DNA from 2 places in the Sinobaca sp. H24 genome. Region 2 is predicted to be linked to the other one. Evidence: riboswitches for the same ligand, from Rfam matches in the RefSeq annotation. Region 2 holds a riboswitch; the other holds the start of a gene.
The links. Region 2 has a riboswitch for thiamine pyrophosphate ahead of thiT (energy-coupled thiamine transporter ThiT). Riboswitches for the same ligand answer to the same signal wherever they lie in the genome.

Region 1 (4,580 bases), on a different contig from region 2:
GCTTCTGGAACAGCAGTAGAAAGTAAGTTTATCTTCTATTAAGTCTCCCGGAAGAGATTCCAGACAGTCAGCGGCGGAAGCCAGGTCCGGCACGATGATATGAGACGCATGGCCGACCATGGTTAAATGGCTGAAAGCCGTTTTTTCCCGGTTTCCCCATTTGCGGCTCCCTGTATACACTTCCGCTCCCAGGCTTTCCCATTCCTTTTGAAATTTTTCTGTTTCCGGAGTGGCATGATGAATAATGCATCCTTCTCCAGTTAGCGGCCCCTTCTCTATCCACTGCAGCTTGTGATGAAGTACAGCTACTTCTCCTACAATAATGATGGAAGGGTTTGCCATTTTTTGATCCGCCGCTTTTCTTTCGATATCAGCAAGCGTTCCTATTATTTCCCGCTGTCTGCCGCAGGTCCCCCATTCAACGACAAGCACCGGGGTACCTTCGTTTTTTCCATGGCTGATCAGTTCAGAAGCGATGAAAGGAAGGTTTTTCATTCCCATATAAAAGACGATCGTTTCCATTCCTTTCGCGAGGCCTGCCCAGTCTGCCTCCGGCTTCCCGGACTTCTCTTTGCTGTGCCCTGTCACAATAGCAAGGGACCTGGCATGGTCCCGATGCGTAAGCGGCACTCCTGCATAGAGCGAAGCAGCGCTGGCAGCAGTTACACCCGGAATCATTTCATAGGCAACTTTATGACTGCGGAGCATTTCCGCCTCTTCCCCAACTCTTCCGAATATACCCGGATCGCCGCCCTTCAGCCGGACGACCCTTTTTCCCTTCTTTGCCTGAATCAGCAGCTCTGTTTGAATATCCTGCTGCCGCAGCGTATGCTCGCACGGTTTTTTTCCACAGTAGATAAATTTCGCTTCCGGATCAGCTTCCAAAAGCAGGGCGGGATGGACCAGCCTGTCAAATACCACAACGTCAGCCCGCTGAAGAGCTTTCAATCCCTTGATTGTCAACAGCTCCGGATCTCCTGGACCGGCTCCTACAAAACAAACGACACCTGGTTTCATTTCGTTTCACTCCTGCTTTTCTTTATAATTATGTATTGTATAGAAAGAAGCTGGGAATTTCTGCAACAGCGAAAGATAATCTAACACACTTTATTATGCATATTAAATACATATTAAATAACAGAAAAAACCCGCTCCTTAAAAGAAGCGGGTTGAAGTCGTGATTATTTTTGAGCCAGCTGCCTAAGACGTTGTGCTGCCTCTTTCGGATCTATTGCCCGGCTGATAGCAGAAATCAGCGATACCCCGTCAGCTCCAGCCCTCATGATGCTTTTCACATTTTTCTCTGTAATGCCGCCGATGCCTACAATCGGAAGGGTAATACCAAATTTCCGTAAGTCCTGTATGCCTTCCGGACCGATAGGCTCATCGGCATCATCCTTTGATGTAGTGGCGTACATAGGTCCTGTTCCAATATAATCGGCCTCGTCCTGTACAGCTTTTTCGGCTTCCTTCAGTGTTTTTGCCGACACGCCTACAATCATATGGGCCGGTAGTTTCTTTTTTACACTAGAAGCGGGCTCATCCCCCTGGCCAATGTGAACGCCGTCCGCCCCGATCTTTACAGCAAGATCGACATCATCGTTTACAATAAACGGAATGCTGCGGCTTCGGCATACAGCAAGCAGTTCACGAGCCAGCTCTTCTTTTTGTTCTGCCGTTTTTGAAGCCGGTCCTTTTTCACGAAACTGAAAGCAGGTAATCCCGCCCGCGACCGCCTGCTCGAGTACTTCAGCAGGATTTTTATCCGTATCCTGGCTGCCCATAATAAAATAAAGCAGCAGTGTTTCTTTATTCATAAGTGCCTTTCAATGCTTCTTTTTTTAGTGTCAGCTGCTGTCTGATATCCATATCCCCTACATGGTACAGGGCGTTCAGCAGCTCTACCTGAAACGTGCCGGGTCCTCTCATCGAAGCAAATCCGCCGGCTTTTTCAGCCGCTACCCCGTAGTAGCCGAGCGCTGCGGCTGCGCCGTATGCCACATCGTCCGTCACCGTCAGAAAAGAACCGATCAGGGAGCTTAGCAGACAGCCGGATCCGGTCACTCTTGTCATCATCGAATGGCCATTATGGATGCGGTACATATCTTTTCCATCCGTTACAGCGTCAACCGCTCCGGTAACCACGATAGGAAGCTTCAGTGCCTGAAAAGCACGTTCTGCCGTTTCTGCTGTTCCTGACTGGGAGGATCCTGAGTCGACTCCGCGTGTGCTGCTTTCAAGTCCTGCGACAGCGGCAATTTCTCCTGCATTGCCGCGGATAAGGGAAATATCTATTTCTTTTAGAAGCCGGCGCGCTGTATCCGTGCGGTAGGCTGTAGCACCGGCCCCTACCGGATCCAGCACTACCGGAATGCCTTTTTTGTTTGCCGCTGCTCCAGCAAGAAGCATTGACTCCACCTGTAATTGGTTCAGCGTTCCAATATTAAGCACAAGCGCATCTGCGGCAGCCGCCATATCTGCGGCTTCTTCTTTTGCATTCGCCATCACAGGCGACGCACCGGCCGCTAAAAGGCCGTTTGCCGTAAAGTTTGTTACGACTACGTTTGTAATGTTATGAATAAGAGGCTTTGCTGTCCGCATTTCATGCAGAACTTTATATACTTTTTTTCCTTCAGAATGCATCATGTTCTCTTTCCCTCCAGGTCATTTCATTTATTTCTCTAAAAATCGTCCCCAGTGATTAACCGGTCCGCTGCCGTGTCCGATATTGAGCGGATGGCTGATCGCTTTTGTAATAAATTCCTTAGCCAGCTCACATGATTTGATGACGGGAATGCCTTTCGCCCGATTGGCAGCAATAGCCGCAGAGAATGTACATCCCGTCCCGTGCGTATGCTTTGTATCAAATCGATCCGCTGTCAGATGAATAAACTCTTTCTTATAATATAACACATCAATGGCCGTATCTTTGGCGTGTCCACCCTTTACAACAGCAGCCCCGGCTCCCATCTCATCGACCAGCAGACGGGCTGCTTTTTCAGCCTCTTTTATCGTAGATACGTTTACGCCGGTAAGCTTTTCGGCTTCTTCCATATTAGGAGTCACGACTTCTGCTATAGGCAGCAGCCGGTTAATCATCAGCTCTGTCGTTTCTTTATCCATTAACGAGTCACCGCTTGTCGCGACCATCACCGGGTCTACAATAATCGGCAGATTTTCCCGTTCCAGCCGGTCCGTGATGCTTTCAATCATAGATGGCAGAGCGATCATGCCGGTTTTTACCGCCTGAGGCCGGATATCTTCGAGTACTGCTTCCAGCTGTTTTAGAATGGCTTCATTTTCCATATGCCAAACGTCTTTGACCCCTACGGTATTCTGGGCAACGACGCTTGTAATAACCGCCATTCCATAAGCCCCGACCTCCTGAAATGTTTTTAAGTCGGCATGAATGCCTGCGCCTCCAGTAGGGTCTGTTCCCGCTATCGATAATACTTTTGGTATTTCCGCCATGATTTGTTCCTCCGTTTTTAGGTGTACTCACCACATCCGGGACAGCTTTTACTTTTCTGCTCTCCCCATATAAAAAAGCCGCCCCTTGAAAGGAGCGGCTTTTGCTGACTATGCCAGCCTGATAAAAACGCACGCTCCACTTTCCTACGCTGGCTTTACCCAGATCAGGTTCAGAGGGACAAAGGAATTTCCTTATCTCAGCATATGCGCCCCTAGTGGTTGTCTTTATTTCATGTTACGGGAGAGAAAGCTTTATTGTCAATTAATCATTTATTTCTCCCTGCTTCTGCCGCTTTTTTTCGCGTTTCTGTTCTTTCTTTGCCTTTTTTTCTTCTTTTCTCATTTTACGGAAATTTTTATCCATAAAGCTGTACAGTACTGGAATAACAAACAACGTCAGGAAAGTGCTGCTGACCAGCCCGCCGATAACGGCAATACCCATCGGCTGCTGAATTTCCGCTCCTTCCCCGATGCCGAGTGATAAAGGAACGACGCCAAGAATCGTTGTCACGGCTGTCATAAGAATAGGACGGGTTCTCTGTTTAACAGATTCCACAATAGCTTCTTTGGAAGCCATGCCTTTTTCTTTCTGCTGATTAATATAGTCTACCAGTACAATCGCATTGTTCACGACAATACCAGCCAGAACGATAAGCCCGATAAAGACGGTAACGCTTAGAGGAGTCTGCGTGATGGCAAGCGCAATGCTTACTCCTATGACCACGAGCGGTACGCTGAACATAACGATAAATGGATATTTGAAAGATTCAAACTGGCCGGCCATGACTAAATAAATAAACAGCAGGCCGAGAATAAAGGCAAATATCATACTGTCGAGCGCGTCATCCAGCAGTTCCTGCTCTCCCGAATAGGCTAGAGAGGTACTGTCTGCCATATCATTGCTTTCATATATATCCGTTACTAAATTAGATGCCTCATTCAATGTGGTATTCGAACTGTAGGCGGCTGTTATTTCCACGCTGCGCTGCTGATCATCACGGTTAATAACGGCGGGCCCGCTGCCTTCTTCAATGTCAGCTACTTCCCCGAGTTCAATATACTCGCCTTCCTGATTGGCAATCAGCAGCGTTTCTAAATCTTCTGCTGTT
Region 2 (4,580 bases):
TCAAGCGTCGTTGCCGCAAAGCTTACAACGATAACCGCAACAATCGTTTCCGCGGTTCCCGGCGGAAGACCGATACCGGCCGCAAGCTGTCCGGCTCCACCAATAAAGTACGTCAGCCCATCCGCATTTGCTACATTATAGCTTTCATACGCATTTAAGAAATCTGTCTGCGTGGCAAAAAATGTACTTACAGCAAGAATGGTGATAAGAGCCAAAACCCCTTCTCCTACGGCTCCAAAGTAGCCGACAAAACGGGCATCTGTTTCTTTATTCAGTTGTTTTGACGTTGTACCTGAGGAAACCAGGCCATGGAAACCCGAAATAGCGCCGCAGGCTATCGTAATAAACAGCAGCGGAAACCAGGAAACATCAAGAACGCTACGTGTAACCGGCGCTGTCATTTCTGCGGCCGGCCAGGTAAAGAAAAGACCCAAATACAAAATAGCCAGTCCGATTACCAGCTGATGGGAATTAATAAAATCTCTCGGCTGAAGCAGCTTCCATACAGGAAGAACAGAAGCTATGTATACATAAATCATTAATACGGCAATCCATATCATAAAGGAAACGGAAACGGCATCAAGCCCGGCAAATACGGTGCTGCCTTCTCCTCCAAAGTAGCTTACCAGATCAATCTGAAGCGCAGGAATATAGCTTGCTGCAATTGCAGCGCTGTACATGACAGCCAGCCCTATTAAGGAAGGAATCAGCATACTTTTTCCTTTACGGTTGATCGTATAACCAATCCAGATCGCAAGCGGAATTTGAATAAATACAGAAATAACGCTGGCAGGAAAAGTAATAAAAAGATTGGCAATAACCCAGGCAAACACCGCATTTACCATCAATACAAGAATAAGAATAATGAATAAAAACAACAGCTTGGCCCGGCGGCCGATAATTTTCTCCGCCAGCGTTCCGATCGACTGCCCCTTGTTGCGGACAGACAGCACGAGCGTTCCAAAATCATGTACGCCGGCTGCAAACACCGTACCGAGAATCACCCATAAAAATGCCGGAAGCCATCCCCAGTAGACAGCAATAGCCGGACCTACGATAGGCGCTGCTCCGGCTACAGACGTAAAATGGTGACCCCAGAGAACAAATTTATTCGTAGGAACAAAATCGACACCGTCCCTGAATTCATGGGCCGGCGTTCGGAAATTGGGATCGAGCCGGTAAATCCGTTCTGCAATAAATTTTGAATAATACCGGTAGCCCAATGCAAATACGATAAAACCGACAAGAGCTAACACTATAGCTGGCATCATACTCCCCCTTTTCTCTTTTCACCCTTAAAAAGAAAGCGCTTTATTTATGCGCCGTAAGGAAAGTATATAAGAAAAGTCAGAGAATTACGATAGTTAATAGCTATTCCATAATTTATCAGCTGCCAAGAGTACCTATAAACTGAACGGAAAGAAAAATAAGCAGCAGAAAAAGCGGTCCCAGAGCCGCCAGTAAATAAGAGGCGCCTTTCGATTTAACAACCTGGCTGCAGAAAAACGAGATCGAAGAAGCCATCGTTACACCGATAAAGTAGCCTTCAAGGTTATACGTATAAATAATAAACAGGCCGTACAGCAGCCCACCGTTCCAAAAATAACAATCCCAGAATAGGATAGACAATTCCATTTTCCAAAGGGCGCAGAAACCGCAGCAGAAACATACCGGCAAGCGACCCAATATATGTATGGAAAACGAGAACGGCGGCAAGCAGTTCAAAATCACTGATTTCTCCTAAGCTTACAATATAAAAAATCAGCATGAGCAGCGTTACTGTCGTCGACAGCCCGCTTCCTTTTAAATAGGCCAAAAGTAAATTGCCTGGTATGTTCATTCGATTATTCCAGCCTTTCTCTCATTCTTCTTCTGTTCCTTACCCTTCTTTATTTGGATTTATGCTTCTCTCTTGATTTTACCGGCAGAAACCGTATGATGAGAGAGGAAACAAATATAAACCACTAGAGGTGTCGTTGGACTGAGAGAGGCAGAGCCTCAACTCTTGGAACCTGAACTGGGTGATGCCAGCGTAGGGAAGTGGCGAACGCTCTATACATATAGAAGCCTCGTCTTTCCTGTCTCTGTAGTTGGGAAAGGAGCAGTATATTGAAACATCAAAGACTCGTCATTATGATTGAAATCTCGCTCATGGCCGCATTGTCGATTATTTTGAGCTATGTGCAGTTCGGTGCTTTATGGGCAATGGGAGGGTCCATTTCTCTCATTATGATTCCTATATTTATTATCGCTTTCCGGCGCGGCTGGAAGGCGGGAGCGCTCACCGGGTTCATTGTCGGCATCCTGCAGCTTTTTACCGGGGCAACGATTGTTCATCCGGTACAGCTTGTGCTCGAATACCCAGTAGCTTATACGGTTCTTGGCGCCGCCGGTTTGTTTATTACTTCCCGATCGTTCACAAATGGAGTTCCTTATGCATCTATCGTGATCGGAGTGGCCTTTGCTGCCCTGCTGCGATTTATTGATCACTTTGCCTCCGGCGTGATCTGGTTCGGCGCTTATGCCGGCGACATGCCTGTCGTTTTGTACTCAGCCGTGTATAACGCTTCCTACCTTATTCCGGAAGCACTCATTACTATTGTTATTATTGTGCTGCTGGCTAAATATTCCCCAGCCTTCTTTCGTGCCCCAAAAACACTTTAACTTTACCATTGAAAGAAATATTTCAACAATGTCGCTATAATCGCGTACCCTCCTGCAGAAATAAGAAACGTAGGAAGGTGCGCATTTTCTTCGTTTGGCATCTCTTTATTTAATACATTCATCAGCATTGCGCCTGAGATAAATGCAAATACAACAGCCAGTCCAAGCGAAGAATACGGTACGAACAGACCCACCAGCCATCCGCCGAGAATACCGGCAGCCAGAACATAACGGGCCACTTTCTCATAGCGCTCTTTATCTTCACGCCATAAATCGTGTGATACGGACATAAAGTGAAGGCCTACCGCCAGTGCATAGAACACGCCCTGCACGGTTTCTACATCAGAGGCAAACACAATATAGGAAATCAGCATATTATACAGCGTAAAGAAGCCAACCTGTATGTAAAAAAAAATGCATCCCCATCCCGTTTTCCTTTTTTCTGCTGGGCATCAGCTGTTTTAAACACTGTATAAAATACCATCAGGCCTACTAAGCCCAGTATGTACAGCTCGGATTCCATTGTAAGCTCGCCGCTGAAGGCTTCCTGTTCTTCATGCAGAGCGGGCAGAACATAAACAAATATATAAGCTACGGCAATTCCTCCCGAAAAAGAGAGCCAGCGAAAGCTTCTGATCCTTGGGCCTTTTACAAAGATATTCGCAAATACCTGTATAAAAATAAAAAACAGCCCTATCATCAATACATCAAACGTCATCGCTATTCTTTCCTTTCCGACTTGATATAGACAAAAAAATCCCTTATCGCAACTATATCAGTTGAGATAAGGGATTTGCTATCGTCAGCGCTTTTTATATTTGTATATAGACACTGTTCCCTTCCACCTGCACCGAATAGGAATGAGTGCAGCCGACATCGGGAGCCTGGGCTTTCCCGTCCACCGTGCTTATTTTCCAGTCATGCAGCGGACAGAATACATAATCTCCGCTGACAATCCCCTGGGAAAGAGGACCTCCTTTGTGCGGGCAGCTGTTTCGGATCGCCCTGATTTTATCCGAATTCGTTTTGAAAAAAGCGATGGATTCTCCATTAACAAATATTTCTTTCGGAATGCCCTTTTTAAATTCTTCTACGTCCGCTACATATACTGCGGTTGTTTCCGTTATTTCAGCCATGGCCCCGCTCCTTTTTGTTTATTGAAGAACTTCTACTTTTTTCTGCCCAAACAGCTCTTCCCGCTTTTTCTCATTGCTCGTAATGGACTTCCAAGGATCGCCTGGAAGAGCTTCGAGGGCTGTATCCATTCGTGCAATTAGTGCTTTACGCTCTTCTTCATTATCCAGAATAACGGATTTCACATGATCCAGCCCTACACGTCCAATCCAGTGCGAGGTTCTTTCTAAATATCTGGCGTTTTCGCGGTAGTACTGAAGATAAGCACTGATCGTATCAATAACTTCTTCGGTTGTTTGGACTTTTGTAAGCAGTTCGCCGCCTTTTAAATCAACACCGCCATTTCCTCCGGCGTAAAGTTCCCAGGCGCCTTCCACCCCGACAATTCCCAAATCTTTTATACCGGACTCCGCGCAGTTTCTCGGACAGGCTGATACTGCCATTTTTACTTTATGTGGAGTGTTAAGCCGGTCGTATTTCTTTTCAATAGCGATCCCGAGACTAATGGAGTCCTGAGTGCCGAATCGGCAGAAATCCTTTCCTACGCATGTCTTCACAGTACGAAGCGATTTTGCGTATGCGTAACCGGAAGGCATGTTCAAATCCTCCCAGACAGACGGCAGGTCAGCCTTCGGAATACCAAGCATATCAATCCGCTGCCCTCCTGTTAATTTAAGCAGGGGAACATTGTATTTATCCGCCACTTCTGCAATTTTCCGAAGCTGATCCGGGTTGGTTACTCCGCCGTACATTCTCGGCACGACCGAATAGGTACCGTCATT

Region 1: another riboswitch for thiamine pyrophosphate. It lies ahead of thiD (bifunctional hydroxymethylpyrimidine kinase/phosphomethylpyrimidine kinase); the one in region 2 lies ahead of thiT (energy-coupled thiamine transporter ThiT).

Annotation. Positions count from the first base shown of each region.
Region 1 covers NZ_JALBWT010000029.1:56,142-60,721, reverse strand. Annotated here, with positions in the region: gene cobA (uroporphyrinogen-III C-methyltransferase) at 1-1,017, opposite strand, end outside; gene thiE (thiamine phosphate synthase) at 1,182-1,817, opposite strand; gene thiM (hydroxyethylthiazole kinase) at 1,810-2,643, opposite strand; gene thiD (bifunctional hydroxymethylpyrimidine kinase/phosphomethylpyrimidine kinase) at 2,674-3,471, opposite strand; TPP riboswitch at 3,596-3,695, opposite strand; gene MMY81_RS25150 (efflux RND transporter permease subunit) at 3,734-4,580, opposite strand, start outside.
Region 2 covers NZ_JALBWT010000001.1:106,976-111,555, forward strand. Annotated here, with positions in the region: gene MMY81_RS00625 (carbon starvation CstA family protein) at 1-1,268, opposite strand, end outside; gene MMY81_RS00630 (hypothetical protein) at 1,387-1,524, opposite strand; gene MMY81_RS00635 (hypothetical protein) at 1,553-1,840, opposite strand; TPP riboswitch at 1,957-2,056, shown strand; gene thiT (energy-coupled thiamine transporter ThiT) at 2,110-2,664, shown strand; gene MMY81_RS00645 (hypothetical protein) at 2,667-3,038, opposite strand; gene MMY81_RS00650 (hypothetical protein) at 3,032-3,382, opposite strand; gene nirD (nitrite reductase small subunit NirD) at 3,477-3,800, opposite strand; partial or broken gene nirB (nitrite reductase large subunit NirB) at 3,819-4,580, opposite strand, start outside.